One region of the Antribacter sp. NEAU-D49 genome, then DNA from elsewhere that is predicted to be linked to it. Evidence: predicted binding sites of a transcription regulator. Region 1 holds the regulator's gene; the other holds the start of a gene.
What was found. The regulator LexA, encoded in region 1, represses DNA repair genes until DNA is damaged. The targets are predictions, from matches to a motif close to TCGAACANNTGTTCGA.
Positions count from the first base shown of each region.

Region 1 (7,710 bases):
GCGCCGCCTCACCGAGAAGGACCGCATGCTGCACGACGGCGTGTGGGACAAGTCGGCGAACGGCGCGCACGAGGTGCGCGGCCGCACGCTCGGCATCGTGGGCTACGGCAACATCGGCACCCAGCTGTCGATCGTCGCGGAGAACCTCGGCATGCGCGTCGTCTTCTACGACACCGCGGAGAAGCTGGCCCTCAGCAACGCCCACCGCATGGACACGCTCGACGAGCTGCTCGAGACCGCCGACGTGGTGACGCTGCACGTGGACGGCCGGTCGGGCAACGCGGGCATGTTCGGCGCCAAGCAGTTCGCCCGCATGCGCGAGGGCTCGATCTTCCTCAACCTGTCGCGCGGGTTCGTCGTCGACTACGCCGCCCTGCGCGAGTCGATCATCAGCGGCCACATCGCCGGTGCCGCCGTCGACGTCTTCCCCCACGAGCCCAAGACCAAGGGCGACGCGTTCGAGTCCGACCTGCGCGGTCTGCCCAACGTGATCCTCACGCCGCACATCGGCGGTTCCACGGAGGAGGCCCAGGAGGCGATCGGCCGGTTCGTGGCCGGCAAGCTGCGCGACTACACGCTGAGCGGCTCCACCGAGCTCAGCGTCAACGTGCCCAACCTCCAGCTCGCGCCCTCCGGCGTGGGCCGCGTCGCGCTCCTGCACCGCAACGTGCCCGGGGTGCTGGCGGAGGTCAACCGGATCCTCGCCGACCACGGCGCCAACATCGAGGGGCAGCTGCTCGCCACGCGCGGCGAGATCGGCTACGTGGTCACGGACATCTCGGCGGTCACCGAGCGGGGCGCGTCCAAGAAGCTGGGCCGCATGGAGACGACCATCCGCCTGCGGCTGCTCGACGACCTCGAGCATGAGGAGCTCCCGCCGGGACCGGCCGTCCCGGCCTGACCGTCTCCCCCGCCCGCGCTCCCGCTGCGGGTACGCGAAGGTCGCCCCTCCCGCCGGAGGGGCGACCCTTCGCGTACCCGGAGCGACGGGCGTCATTCCTGCCGCGGCCAGCGGTGCCGCAGCAGGATGAGGCCCAGGCCGGCAAGGACGAGAGCCAGCGCCGTGGGCGCCGCCCACTGGCCGGAGTACCCGGTCTCGGGCAGGGGGCCCGACGCCGCCACGACGCGGGGCCGGTCGGCCGGCGGCGCCTGCGGGCCGTCACCAGCGGGCCGCGGCTGCTCGCCGCCGGGTGGCGCGCCTGGTCCCGGACCCTGAGGCGGGTCGGTCGGTGCAGGGCCGGGCGGGTCGGTCGGCTGAGGATCCGGCGGGTCGCTGGGCCCGGGATCGGGCGTCTGGGCGACGGGCGCTCCGCCGAGCCAGGCCATGCTCTCGACCGGTTCCGCGAACGTGCCGACCGCGTCGCCCGTCTGGGCGGCGAGAGGCACGCGGACCGCGTCGTGCGCCGACGCCCGTACGGTCGTCGGCAGCGTCGGGTGCTCCGTGGCGAACTGATCCGCCGGCATCGGGTCCCGCGGTGTGTCCGGAAGCGTGATGCCCCCGGCGATGTCGAGCCAGTACTCCATCTCGCCGTGCGTCCACTCGTACCGGAACAGCGGCGTGCTCATCTGCTCCAGATAGGTGTCGAAGATGTCCTGCGGGTCCCACGCCGTGCGCGCAGGCCATCGCGACACGTCTCCGGAGCCGATCACGTCGTGGAAGGCACCGGGCCGTTCGGCGTCACGCTCCTTCAGCCACTGCGCGGCCACCCGCGAGGTGTAGACGCGACGGAGGTCTGCGTACTCCGGTCCGGTGCTGACCGCCTCTTCGAGCAGCGGGGCGAACGTGTCGGCGATCCGCTGGGTGTTGCGGTCCACGATGTCCTGAGGCGCGCCGGCGCACAGGTCCTCCCCCGGCGGCCGCCAGTCGATCTCGAACGGCTCGTACTTCGCCGCGAGCGGTGCGTCGAGGATGTAGAGCTGGTCGCCGTCCTCACGGACCGTGGCGGGCTTGGGCTCGACCCACATCCGGTACGACCCGTGACAGATCAGACCTTCCTCCGTGCGCTCCATCCCGTCCCAGAACGCCCGCCCGTGGTCCGTCTCCGGGTCCATGTAGCGGTTCTGCGTCTCCTTGAAGCGCAGGTCCGCCTCGAGCAGGACCCGCCCGGCGTCGGTGGTGGCGAGCTCCTCGTCGATGATGGTCTCCGGCGTGTCCGGGTTGAGGTTGACCCAGAACTGGCTCGGGTCCAGCGCCAGCCAGGTGAACAGCGCGTCGGAGGAGAGGTCGAGCGCTGCCTCACCCCCGAACGACGGCTCCGCCTCACCCTCGTCGGGAAGCTCGGCGGCCGAGAACGCGTACCCGAAGTCCTTGGTCTGCGGGTCGTCGGCGACGTACCGCAGCTCCAGCGACGTCCAGTCGATGCCCCCGGGTCGCTGAGGACCGAAACCCTGCCGCCGGTGGTCCCGCGCGAAGTCCTCCGCCAGGCGCCTGGCCTCGCGCGCCTCCGCCGCTGTCCGGCCGGAACGGGTGGCCACGTCCTTCGCCGCGCCGCCCGTCGGCCGCTTCGGGTCCGGGTTCATCGACTTGTTGTCCGGGTCCTTCGGCGGGTTCTTCAGCACCGCCGCGGACTCCAGCACGACGTACTGGACGCCGTAGGCCTTCATCAGACTGATCTGGCCCGGGAGCGGAGCCTGGCTGAAGACGTAGTACACCTTCCAGCCCTTGCCCGAGCTCATGAGGGCCTTGTCCGCCTGGAGCTGCTCGAGCTTGAGGGGCGAGCCGCCCGACTTCAGCTCGAACGCAAGCTTCTTGGCCCGGTTCACCGAGTCGTAGCGGCGCTCGGTGCCGAGCTTCTCCTCGTCCCAGAGCTTGGTGTCCTCGCACATCCAGTCCGGTCCGCCGAGCTTGAGCTTGCGGCCGACGTTGCGGTGGAACCCGTCGCCACGGGCGTCGTTCGACATGTTCGGGATGTAGGTGTTGCGCCACCTCTCCCAGTCCCAGTCGCCCTCGTACACCTTCCACCGGCGGAGCATGTGCTCCTCGGTGCCCGGAGTGAACAGCTTGTAGTCGCCTTCGAGCGCGTCGAGCTCCGCCTGCGTGGGCGGTTCCCTGTCACGCAGCGACTCGGCAACGTTCTGGTACTCGTAGTCGGGGATCTTCTGGCTGACGGGGAAGTCCTTGTGGCCGGGCAGCTCGTGGTCCTCCGCGATGCCCTCGATCCCGTCGATCAGCTCCGTGCACAGCACGTCGAAGCGCGGCGCACCCTGGACGTCGTCGCCAGGTATGAGCACAACCGAGGCCGTGAGGACCAGGCAGGCCACGAGCCACGCCGGCCAGCGGCCCCTGCTCAACCGCCTCAGCGCGCGTCCCGAGTCCTCGGCTGTGCTGTCCATAGCGGGCCCCCTCGACCACCGGCGGAGCAAACCCCTACAGGTTCACCCAAATGCCACATCCAGGTCAAGGATTCACCCATATGGATGCTTTACACCCGCCAGCAGGGAAGCCAGAGGCCGCCGACCCGGCTTTCACCAGGTCGGCGGCCTCTGTACCGAAGGCTCAGCCGGACTTGCGGCGGAACATCTTCTGCACCGGTCCGGCGGTCTCGGACGCGTGCACGGAGCCCGTGTTCGCATCGCCGTCGGACGTGCGGTGGCTCGCCGCGTTCTTGCGGTCCAGCGCCGCCTTGAACTTGGCCTTCATGTCCTCGCTCGGCGTGGTGGGGCGACCTTCCGCGGCCGCGTCCTCGGCAGCCGTACCGGCCGCCCTCTCCTCGCCGGCAGCTCCGTCGACTGACGTCATGCCGAACACCTCCTCAACTCGGGGGGTCCCTCGGCGCGGGCCCGTCCGCTGACCAGCGTGCCCCACGGGACGCGCCCGCGCCAACGAATATCCGCAGGCACCCAGCGCCATGATCCGCGACTCAGGCGGTTCCCGCCGGCACGTCGTCCGTCGCAGCGGGCTCACCGGTGCGAGCCTCCCGCTCCGCCCGGAGCGACGTGATCGCGCTCTCGAAGTCTTCCAGCGAGTCGAACGCCTGGTACACGCTCGCGAACCTCAGGTAGGCCACGACGTCGAGCTCGCGCAGCGGCCCCAGGATCGCCAGCCCGATCTCGTACGCGTCGATCTCGGCACTGCCGTTGCTGCGCAGCGTCTCCTCGACCCGCTGGGCGAGCAGGGCGAGGTCGTCCTCGCTCACCGGCCGCCCCTGGCAGGCTTTGCGCACCCCGGCCATGATCTTGTCGCGGCTGAAGGGCTCCGTCGCCCCGGAGCGCTTGACCACGGACAGGCTGGCGGTCTCGATGGTGGTGAACCGGCGGTTGCAGCTGGGGCACTGGCGACGTCGGCGGATGGACGCGCCGTCGTCCGCGGTCCGCGAGTCCACCACGCGCGAGTCCGCATGGCGGCAGAACGGACAGTGCATCGCTTCACTCCTGCGGGGTCGGGTCATCGACCGGGTGCACCCCGGTCGCGCCTTGACCGTAAGCGGGCAAACCACCCCCGTGCAACATCGACGCAACATATCGGCTGGTCGCCCGCCACCGTGTGACTCATTCCACCGGCAGGAGGAGCACCTGACCGACGCGGAGCGTGGCGTCGTCCAGGTCGTTGAGGTCCTGGATCCGCGCGACCGCCGAGCGGACATCCTCGCCGGGAGCGGTGAGCGCGGCGGCGTAGTCCCAGAGCGACTCGCCCGGCTGGACGGCGTGCACCTGAACCTCGACGCCAGGTTCCGCGGAGCTGGCCACCGCCGTGGCGCCCCAGGTGGCAGCCGGGGCGAGGAGGAGCGCCGCGAGCAGCACCAGGACCGCACGACCGCGACGGGTCAGCCGCAGGCCGTCGAGCCCGAGCCGGGTCGCGAGCCCTTGCGCAGCCGGCGCGGTCTCGGGAGCCGGAGCCGGCACCGGAGCCGGCGTCGGCACGGGCCGCACAGCGGAGGGCCGCTCACCGGCGCGGTGCACGACCCGAGGCCGCTGCCGCGGGGCCTCCGCGGCCGGCGGGACGAGGTACAGGTGCCGCTCGCCCCGGTGCGGACGCACCTTCGCGGTGCTCCGGGCCGGGCTCATGGTCGTCGCCCCCATGACTTCCTCCATCGTGGATCGAACTGACGTGCGTAGAACGCTTGTTCGTCGAACGCTCGTACCATTGTGTAGCACGACCGACCGCCCGTGTCGAGACACGCTCGAACATTCGTTTGATGGATTGCGGAGCGTGACCTAGAGTGGGAGGCGCAACGAGGTGACATATGTCGGATTGGCGACAGGTGGCACCAGGTAGGCGGCATCACATTCGGTGCGGCGTCACACGGGCGCGGCGCGGGCAGGAGGGGTTCAGTCATGACCGGACGCGACGGCAACGACGGCGGCACGGCCGTGGACGCTGCCCTGAGCAGTGTCGCCACGCTCGACAGGGAGACCCCGGCCGGGGAGGGGCTCGCCGAGGTGCGCGAGCTCGGCGCCGCGGCCGACCGGCTGACGCCGCGCCAGCGGCGTGTGCTCGAGACCATCCAGCACTCTGTCGAGACCCGGGGCTACCCGCCGACGATGCGCGAGATCGGTGAGGCGGTGGGGCTGGCGAGCCCTTCAAGCGTGAAGCACCAGCTCATGGCGCTCGAGCGCAAGGGCTTCCTCCGGCGCGACCCCAACCGCCCGCGGGCGATGGAGGTCGTGGACCCGGGCGGCTCGAACACCTCCGCCGGCACGCCGGCGCCCGCCGAGCAGCACTGGGGCGCAGCCACGGCGAGCGACGACGAGCGGCTGCCGTCGCCGTCGTACGTGCCGCTCGTCGGCCGCATCGCGGCCGGTGGCCCCATCCTGGCCGAGCAGCTGGTCGAGGACGTGTTCCCGCTCCCCCGCCAGCTCGTGGGCGACGGCGAGCTGTTCCTGCTCAAGGTGGCCGGTGACTCCATGATCGACGCCGCGATCTGCGACGGTGACTGGGTGGTGGTGCGCCGCCAGCCGGTGGCCGAGAACGGCGAGGTGGTGGCGGCCATGATCGACGGCGAGGCCACCGTCAAGACGTTCAAGAAGGCGGACGGGCACATCTGGCTGCTGCCCCACAACGCGGCGTACAGCCCCATCCCGGGCGACGACGCGCAGGTGCTGGGCCGGGTCGTGGCGGTCCTGCGCAGCCTCTGAAGGGACGGGAAGCGCCGGGGCGGTGCGACGAACGCACTGCCCCGGCGCCTTCCTCGTCCTACAGCCCGAACCGCTTCTGCACCGCCCGCATGCTCTCCGCCGACGCGCGCAGGCCGGCAAGCTCCTCGTCCGACAGCGGCACCGGAACGTTCTCCGTGACGCCCCGCCGGTCGACGAGCGACGGCACCGAGAGGCACACGTCGCTGATGCCGTAGAAGTCGTCGAGCAGCGACGACACCGGCATCACCCGGTGCTCGTCGTTGAGGACGGCCTCGATGATCCGGGTGGCCGCGAGCCCCACGGCATAGTTGGTGGCGCCCTTCCCGGCGATGATCCGGTAGGCGGAGTCCACGACGTCGCGGTGCACGTCCTCCCGGGCCTGGGCGTCGAGCGGCGACGAGCCCGCGAAGGGCGTCCACTCCAGCAGCGGCACGCCCGCGATCGTGGCCGAGCTCCACAGGGCGATCTCGGAGTCACCGTGCTCCCCCGCGATGTACGCGTGCACGTTGCCCACGGCGACGCCGCACCGCTCGGCGAGCACCACCCGCAGCCGTGAGGAGTCCAGCACCGTCCCGGACCCGAAGAGACGCTCACGGGGCAGCCCCGACATCTTGAGGGCCGCGTAGGTCACCACGTCGACGGGGTTGGTGACCATGACGTAGACGGCGTCGGGTGCCACCTCGACCAGCCCGGGCAGGATCTTGCGCGTGAGCGCGATCGTCGCCTCGGCCAGGTCGAGCCGCGTCTGGCCGGGCTTCTGCTTGGCCCCCGCGGTCACCACCACCACGTCGGCGCCCTCGCACACCGCGACGTCGTCGGACCCGATCACCTCCGCCTGGGGCGTGAACATGAGGCCCTGCCGGAGGTCGAGCACCTCGGCCTCGACCTTGGCCTTGTTGACGTCCATCAGCGCGATGGTCCGGGCCGAGCCGCGTGCGAGCGCCGCGTACGCCAGGGTCGAGCCCACGGCGCCCGCGCCGACGACCGCCAGCTTGGTGGTCCGGCCGGATCCGTGCGTTCCTGGGACGGCTGCGTTCAAGAGGTCCTCCTCGGACAGGTCCGGACGGTTCGCGAGGTCCCGTTCAGGCTAGGTGTCGAGCCGGGTGAGCGCAGCGCGGACCAGGGCCGGGTCGTTCGTGGGCCAGAAGCCGGGCATCGACCGCGTGAGGAACGACGCGTAGCGGGCGGTCGACAGCCGCGGGTCCAGGACGGCGACCACCCCGCGGTCGGCGGTGGTCCGGACGAGCCGTCCCGCGCCCTGCGCCAGGAGCAGCGCGGCGTGCGCCGCCGAGACGGCCATGAAGCCGTTGCCCCCCGCCTGCTCGACGGCCCGCGCGCGGGCGGCCTTGACCGGGTCGTCAGGCCGCGGGAACGGGATGCGGTCGATGAGCACGAGCTGGCACGACGGTCCCGGCACGTCGACGCCCTGCCACAGCGACAACGTCCCGAACAGGCAGGTGGCCGGGTCCTCGGCGAACTCCCGGACGAGCGTGGGGAGCTGGTCGTCGCCCTGGCACAGGATCGGGACGTCGAGCCGCTCACGCATCGCCTCCGCCGCCGCCGTGGCAGCCCGGCGGGAGGAGAAGAGCCCGAGCGTGCGGCCGCCCGCGGCCCCGACGAGCTCGGCGATCTCGT
Region 1 is NZ_JBXTSN010000003.1:106,264-113,973, forward strand. It holds gene serA (phosphoglycerate dehydrogenase) at 1-901, shown strand, start outside; gene AC060K_RS03840 (hypothetical protein) at 994-3,333, opposite strand; gene AC060K_RS03845 (DUF5302 domain-containing protein) at 3,497-3,739, opposite strand; gene nrdR (transcriptional regulator NrdR) at 3,861-4,361, opposite strand; gene AC060K_RS03855 (LysM peptidoglycan-binding domain-containing protein) at 4,489-5,019, opposite strand; gene lexA (transcriptional repressor LexA) at 5,275-6,075, shown strand; gene AC060K_RS03865 (L-lactate dehydrogenase) at 6,134-7,114, opposite strand; gene AC060K_RS03870 (ATP-dependent DNA helicase) at 7,163-7,710, opposite strand, start outside.

Region 2 (7,710 bases), on a different contig from region 1:
TACCATACGGTATGGTACGGTCGTCGGGACGGATCGACAGCCGACGGACGGAGCACCTGATGAGACTGGCACGATGCTCGGGGTTCTGGACCCTCCTCCTCGCGGCGACCCACATCGCCACGGTGCCGCTCTTCTACGGCGACTCCGTCCGCAGCATCCTCGAGGCCGGCGTCGTGGGCGCGCTCGACAAGGACCCGGAGCTGGCCACTCTCCGCGGTGCTGCCTTCTGGTACGTGACCGTCGGATTCTTCCTCGGGCTCGTCGGGTGGACGGTGCTGCGCGCCGAGCGGCGCGGAGACGGGCCTCCCGCCAGTTTCGCCGCGGCCTTGGCGGTCACCGGGGTGTGGGGCGTCCTGCTCACACCCGCCTCAGGGTTCTGGCTGTTCTTCCCCATCGCCTGGCTGGCCCGGCGCACGCGCCCCGCGCGGTCCCGGCTCGCGGAGCCGTAGGACGACGGCCGTCTCCCCCTGGTCCGCCGGCGCACGGCCCAACGGCGCCGGGTCCGCCACCGCCGCGGTCAGCCGCGCCGCGAGCGCCGCCATCTCGGCCCGCAGCTCCGGGCCGCCCTCTACGCGGAACCCGAACGGGAGGGACGCGAGCCACTCCTGGGCGTACATCGTCACGTTCCGTGTGCTGCCGACGAGGACGCACCCCTCCCCCAGGGGCTCGAGCCGGCCCATGGGCGGGCGGACCCAGGGGGCGACGTCGGCGAGGGGCTCGTCGAACACCACCCGCGTGGTGTATCGCCACCCGGTGCCGAGGTTCTCCTCGAGCGCAGCGACCGGGTCGAGGTCCGATGGCGGTTCGAAGGCGTGCTCGGTCTGCTCGACGGCGAGGATCCGGTCGACCCGGTAGGTACGGACTGCGTCGGCGCGCAGGGAGCGGCACAGGAGGTACCAGCGTCCGTAGCGGACGACGACGGCCCACGGCTCGGCCTCGCCCTGCCACTCGGTGCCGGACTCGCTGCGGTAGGTGACCAGGATCCGTCGTCGGGCAGCGACCGCTGCGACCAGGGCGCTGGTGACCGCCGGGTCGGCGTGGGCCGCGTAGCGGGCGGGAGCGGCCGCCGCGTGCTCGCGCAGCGCGGCCGCCTGGCGCCCCACCTGGTCGGGGAGGGCCGTGATCACCTTGCCCAGGGCGGTCCCGACGAGGTCGTCGACGTCGGCGGCGGAGGGATGGCCGTCGAGCACGGCCATGACCAGGCCGAGCGCCTCGTTCTCGGTGAACACGACCGGCGGGAGCCGGGTCCCGCGTCCCAGTCGGTACCCGCCGTGGGGCCCGCGCGTCGAGGTGACGGGGATGCCCGCCTCCCGGAGGATCCCCACGTACCGGCGTGCTGCCCGCTCGGTCACCCCGAGACGACGGGCGAGCTCGTCCGCCGTGGTGCCGGGCCGGTTCTGGAGCAGGTCGAGCGCGCGGAGCGCCCGCGCGGTGGGGCTGAGCTCGGTGGCCATCCGACGAGGCTAGAACGAGTTTTGGCGTACCGGAAGTAGATCGTCCGGAATCGGTTCTAGCGTAGGTCCTGAAGGACTTCCGGACCGCACGAGAGAAAGACACTCATCATGGACATCCTCCTCATCGCCGGACTGTGGCTCGACGCGTCGGCCTGGGACGACGTTGTTCCTGAGCTCGAGGCGCTCGGGCACCGCGCCACGCCCGTGACGCTCCCGGGCCAGGGCGCCGGCACGACGTCTGCCACGCTCGACGACCAGGTGGGCGCCGTGCTCGCGGCCGTCGACGCCGCCGCGGGGAAGCCGCTCGTGGTGGGTCACTCCGCCGCATGCACTCTCGCGTGGCTGGCCGCCGACCGCCGGCCGGAGGACGTCGCCGGTGCGGCGCTCGTGGGCGGCTTCCCCTGGGACGACGGCAAGCCGTTCGCGGACCTCTTCGAGGTGACCGACGGCGTCATGCCGTTCCCGGGCTGGGCCCCGTTCGAGGGTCCGAGCTCCGCGGACCTCGACGAGGACACCCGGCACGCCATGGCCACCACGGCGATCCCGGTACCCGAGGGCGTGGCCAGGGGCGTGGTGCGCTTGACGGACGAGCGGAGGTTCGAGGTGCCCGTCACCGTCGTGTGCGCTGAGTTCTCCCCCGCCCAGGCCCGGGAGTGGATCGGCTCCGGCGACGTGCCCGAGCTCGAGCGCGCGAAGCACGTGGACCTCGTGGACCTCGACTCCGGCCACTGGCCCATGTTCACGCAGCCGGCAGCGCTCGCGCGGCTCCTGGCTCAGGCGGCCGAGGCGGTCTCTGCTACGGCGACGTCTCAGGCCGGCGAGGCCTCGAACGACTGATAGTTCTGGTTGCCGCCCGAAAGGTTCGCGACGTCGTCGAACCCGAGGTTGCGCAGCACGTTCTGGCCGGCGTTCCCGGTGACGCCCTTGTTGCAGTACGTCACGGTGGGCAGGGCGGGGTCGAGCTCGCCCGCCCGCCGGCGCAGCTCCTTGAGCGGGATGTGGACGGAGTCAGGGACCGCCGACCGGGCGCGGTCCTTGGCGGACCGCACGTCGACCACCTGGATGCACTCTCCCTGGGCGCGCCGCCGGGACAGCTCCGCCGGCGTGATCAGCGGTGCCGTCCCGTGGATCGCGTTCGTCAGGGCCATACCGGTGTAGTGGACCGGGTCCTTGGTGGTCGCGTAGGTGGGCGAGTAGGCCAGGTCGAGGTGGAACAGGTCGGCCACGTCGGCACCGTAGGTGATCGCCGTGGCGAGCACGTCGATGCGCTTGTCCGCCCCGGAGGCGCCGATCGCCTGGGCACCGAGGAGGCGTCCGCTCGCGCGGTCGGCGACAGCCTTGAGGATCAGCGGCGTACCGCCGAGGTACTCGGGGCGGTCGGGCTTGAGGTTGTGCAGCACCTCGACGTCATAGCCCGCCTCCCGCGCCTGACGCTCGGTGAGCCCTGTCTGCGCCACACCGACGTCGAAGACCCGCACGATCGACGTACCGAGGATGCCGCGGTGCTCCAGCGGCCCGCCCGTCATGGCGTCACCCGCGATGCGGCCGGTCTTGTTGGCGGTGGAGCCGAGCGGGACCCAGACCGGTTCGCCGGTGACGACATGGAACGACTCCGCCACGTCGCCGACCGCCCACACGTGCTCCACGCTGGTGCGCTGGCGCCGGTCGACGGCGACGGCGCCGGTGGGGCCGAGCCGCGCGCCCGCCTGCACCGCCAGGTCCACGGTGGGACGCACGCCGACGGAGACGATCACGAGGTCGGCCCCGACGCGCTCGGTGCCGCCCGTCGGACCCTGGACCGCGACGCCTGTCACGCCGTCATCGTTCCCGTCGATCCCGACGACCTTGGTGGCCAGGCGCAGGTCCACCCCGTGCTTGCGGAGCTCGGCGTCGACCCGCGCGGACATGTCCGGGTCCATCCGCGGCATTGCGTGGTCGAGAGCCTCGACGACCGTGACCTCGAGACCCAGCCCCACGAGCTGCTCGGTCATCTCGAGCCCGATGTACCCCGCCCCGACCACGACGGCGCGCGCAGCGCCGGTGGACTCGATCCAGCCGCGGATCGCCCGGGCGTCGCTGGGGGTGCGCACGGAAAACACGCCGGGGGCATCGATGCCGGGGACCGGCGGCACGACCGCGCGCACGCCCGTCGCGAGTACCAGCTCGTCGTAGGTGTCGACGACGACGCGGTCCGTCGCCAGCTCGCGCACCGTGACGGTACGGGCCGCCGAGTCGACGGCGACGACCTCGTGACCGGTGAGCACGTCGACGTCGTACCGGGCCTTGAACCACGCAGCGTCGCGGGGGGTGAGCTCGTCGATGTCGGCGACCTCACCGCCGACGAAGTACGGCAGCCCGCAGCCGGAGTAGGAGATGTCGTGGTCACGCTCGTAGACGGCGATCTGCGCCGTCTCGGTGTTGCGACGGGCCTTGGCCGCGGCCGACGTGCCGGCGGCGACCGACCCGACGACAACGATCTTCAGCGGGGACGACGTGCTCATCGCGGCTACCTCAGGTCTGCTCGGAATGTCGTGGGCGGGCGCGGGCCCTGGCGGTCTGTATCGACGTGTCTCTATGTTGACAGCGTTCAATACAGGCGCGCAAGCGGGGCGGAGCGCCGTCACCTGCTGTTCATCTGCGCGGAACCTGCCCGCAGATCTCACGCATCGCGAGTCGGCGCCGCCCGGCATATGTTTCCCGCGGGCGCCATGCGCCCGAACGGCCGGCGTGGGCCGGCCTCCCAAGCACCGCAGCGAGGAGTCGAGATGACCGAGAACGCTGAAGAGTTCGAGCCGCAGGAGCCGCTGCAGTCGGGCGGACGGGAAGGCATGGGCCCCGAGAGCCTGGAGGAGTCGACGGGCGAACCTGGCGGCAACGCCGGTGGCCTGGGCTCCGAGGGCGTCGATCCCGAGAGCACCGTCCAGACGACCCGGTCCGAGGAGCTCTCCGAGTATGACGAGGACGCCCGCACCCAGCCGATGCCGCCTCCGAGCCGGAGCTGACGGAGGGGTTGCCGGGGACCGACGGCAGCGCGGGGCCCGTCATCGCCGGCTATCGCCAGTCGTCGCCAGTCGTCGCCAGGGTCGGGGCTCGGTGATGGGTTTGCCGTGATGGTCGGTGAAGGTCCAGGTGCCGTTGTGGTGGGTCATGGTGATGTTGTTGGTGTCGACGTGGTTGTGGTGGTGCCAGCAGAGCAGGGCGCTGTTGGGGACGCTGGTGTGGCCGCCGGCGGCCCAGTGGTGGGTGGCGTGGTGGACTTCGCAGCGGGAGGGTGGTTCGTCACAGCCGGGCCAGGTGCAGTGCCGGTCGCGGGCGATGACGGCGCGGCGGAGCTCGCCGGTGATGGTTCTGCGGGTGCGGCCCACGTCCAGGACCTGTGACTCGGGGCCGAACACGACCCGGGTGACCTGACTGTCGCAGGCGATCTTGGCGAGCAGGGCTGGGGGGACGGGGGTGCCGGTCTCGGTGAACACCGCCCCGCCCGTGCTCGCGCTCTGGGTGTCCCTGAAGCTTCCGAGGCCGGTGAGGGTGTTGCCGGTGCGGGCGGCCAGGGTCTGCAGCTCGGTCCAGGAGACGGTGACGGTCAGGTGGGGGCGTACTGCGGCGCCGGTGCCGGTGTGGCCGTTGTCCAGGACGATGCGGGCCAGGTCTGCCAGGGCTTGGGCGCGGCGTTGGGTGGTGGTGCGTGCGGTGTCGGGGGTGGGGGGTCGGATGACGGAGTTCAGGGCGGTGGCGAGGGTCAGGCCGTGCTCGTCGGTCAGGAACCCGTTCAGGTGGTACCCGCCGAACGTCTTGGACAGCTCCAGGTGCTCCCGGTCGCGCGCGTGGGTGTGACCGCGTTCGTCCGCGTCCGGGTCGGTCACGGTCGCGAACCGGGCCACCAGCCGCCGGAACTGCGCGGGCCGGTGCGCGCGGGCCTGGGCCAGGAGGAACATCTCACCCGAGACCGCCTCCACACCGTCCGCGCCCGGACCGCCCGCCGGGGCGTCGGGGCCGTCCGCCGGACCGTCCGGGCCGAAGGGGCCGTCGGGGCCGGGCACGGGCCCGGTGCCGGGCAGGGGGGCTGCCAGTGCCGCCTTGCGGGCCGGGCTGGTGGGGGCCCCGTTGACCAGGATCGTCAGGTGGTCGGGGCCGAGGGTCCCGGCCAGGGCCGCGGCCCTCGTGGCGGGCAGGTCCTGGTCCAGGACCCGGGCGGCACGGACCTCACGCCGGGCGCTGGGCACGGAGATGTTGCTCGTCGCGGCGTGCCAGGTCGCGAACGACCTCGCCCCGGCCCCCGACCCGGTGCCCCACCGCCCGTCGGCCTCGACCCGGGGCAGGAACGACAGGCGCAACGTGTCCAACCGGCTCGTCAGGGTCCGGACCCGGGTCCCCGCCTCGACCAGCCGCGCGACCACCAACCCGCCCGCCACCTCCAGGGCGTCCAGCGCCCCCGGCCCGGCCACCGCGACCAGCTCATCCGCGACCGCTTCCAGGTCCGCGAGCACGACCTCAAACGAACGCCCAGTGACAGGCCCGGCAGAGGACAGTCCCGCGGGTGCGGGCGTCGCACGGGGCACCGTGGCGTCCGTGCCGGACCCAGCGTCAGTCCCTGCCAGGCCCGTCCCGGGCACAGAGACACGCGTACCGATCGCTCCGACGACCATCCCCGCACCCCCTCGAAACCCGCATGATCCGGCCGTTCCTGACCCTCCCCATCCTATCGAACACGCGTTCTGACGGCCCGCTGACCAGCCAATCTGTGCACAGAACCCCGAAACCACGACCTGTGGTCGGCCTCCCACCCCCACACCACCGTCACGAGCGACGCAGAGGTCTCCCCGAAATCACCTCGGCGGTTCTCTTCAAGGACGCCACAATCCCCGCATGGAGACTGTGACGCTGTGGCGGCCGACAGGGCCGCAGGAGCTGGCGCTCGTCGAGGAGTCCGGTTGGCGCACCTGGCCACCGCGGCTCCCGGACCAGCCGATCTTCTACCCGGTGCTGAACGAGGACTACGCGACGCGCATCGCGCGTGACTGGAACGTCAAGGCCAGCGGCGTCGGCTACGTGACCCGGTTCGAGGTGGCGAAGGGCTTCCTCGACCGGTACGAGGTCCAGCAGGCCGGCGGTCAGACGATCCTCGAGTACTGGATCCCCGCGGAGGACCTCGACGAGCTCAACCAGAACATCGTCGGGCAGATCGAGGTGGTCGCGGAGTACCGCTGATCGGTGCCGCAATCCGCAGCGATCTACGCCTGATCCCCGCCGACCGACCGCGCGACCTCCTCGATCGCCGCCGTCACCTGTTCCAGGACCGCCAGCGACTGACGCCACCCGCCCTCGATCTCCAGGCTGTGGTCCGCACCCTGGATCTCCAGCACCTGCGCCGCGGACGTGGCGGCCACGGCACCGTCCCAGAGCTGGTCCGCCGTGCCGCCGACCAGCAGGTCGGCCGCCCCGAGGTCGATCACCGCGGCCCGGACCTCGTCCGCGGAGGGGCCGGTCAGCACGGGCGTCAGCCACACCCCGGGCACCCCGAGCCGGGCCGCCGCCGGCAGCGCGAGCGTGCCGAGCGACTTGGCCACGACCAGGTGGCGCGCGCCCGGGAGGGCCGACCCTCCGCCGTCGGACACCGCGATGTTGTAGACGGAGCGGGCCGTGGCCGTGTCGGGGCGCTCCAGCCAGTCGAGGGCCCGAACGGTCCAGCCCTGGTTCGCCAGCGCGACGCGCGCGTAGTGCAGGAGCGGTCCTGCCGTGGTGTACCCAGACCCGGGCAGCAGGGTCGCGACCCGGGCAGGGTCACCTTCGGTGGTGTGCCATTGCCACGTCGCCATACGTCCAGGGTGGCACCGCCGCCCGGCAGTGGCCAGGCCACCCGCAGTGGCCAGGCCACCCGCAGTGGCCAGGCCACCCGCAGTGGCCAGGCCACCCGCAGTGGCCAGGCCGCCCGAAGCAGCCAGGCAGTCCGGTGAGCGCCACCACCTTCAGCTCGCCACGTGGATCGAACCGTTCATGATCTGCTCGAGCTCCGCACGGTCGAGGTCGTAGTCGGCACCCGGTGCCGTGTCGTGAGTGATCGTGGCGGCCGGGTACGCGCCCGCGCCAAGAGGCCACACCGTCACACGCAGCCGGTCCGGATCGTTCGCGTCGCCATAGACGACGAAGCCGTAGCCGGACTCGTCGTCGACCGTCCCCACCCCCTTGACCGCCACCAGGTCCGCGGGCGTGACGACGAGCCACTCCAACGCGGTGGACTCGAGGTCGAGCAGTCCCG
Region 2 is NZ_JBXTSN010000028.1:35,926-43,635, forward strand. It holds gene AC060K_RS18605 (DUF6463 family protein) at 60-449, shown strand; gene AC060K_RS18610 (helix-turn-helix transcriptional regulator) at 369-1,454, opposite strand; gene AC060K_RS18615 (alpha/beta fold hydrolase) at 1,563-2,291, shown strand; gene AC060K_RS18620 (FAD-dependent oxidoreductase) at 2,264-3,955, opposite strand; gene AC060K_RS18625 (hypothetical protein) at 4,220-4,456, shown strand; gene AC060K_RS18630 (HNH endonuclease signature motif containing protein) at 4,496-5,941, opposite strand; gene AC060K_RS18635 (hypothetical protein) at 6,321-6,662, shown strand; gene AC060K_RS18640 (hypothetical protein) at 6,686-7,270, opposite strand; gene AC060K_RS18645 (NucA/NucB deoxyribonuclease domain-containing protein) at 7,421-7,710, opposite strand, start outside.
Region 2: the regulator LexA is predicted to act here: its motif matches at 6,157-6,172, upstream of AC060K_RS18630 (HNH endonuclease signature motif containing protein).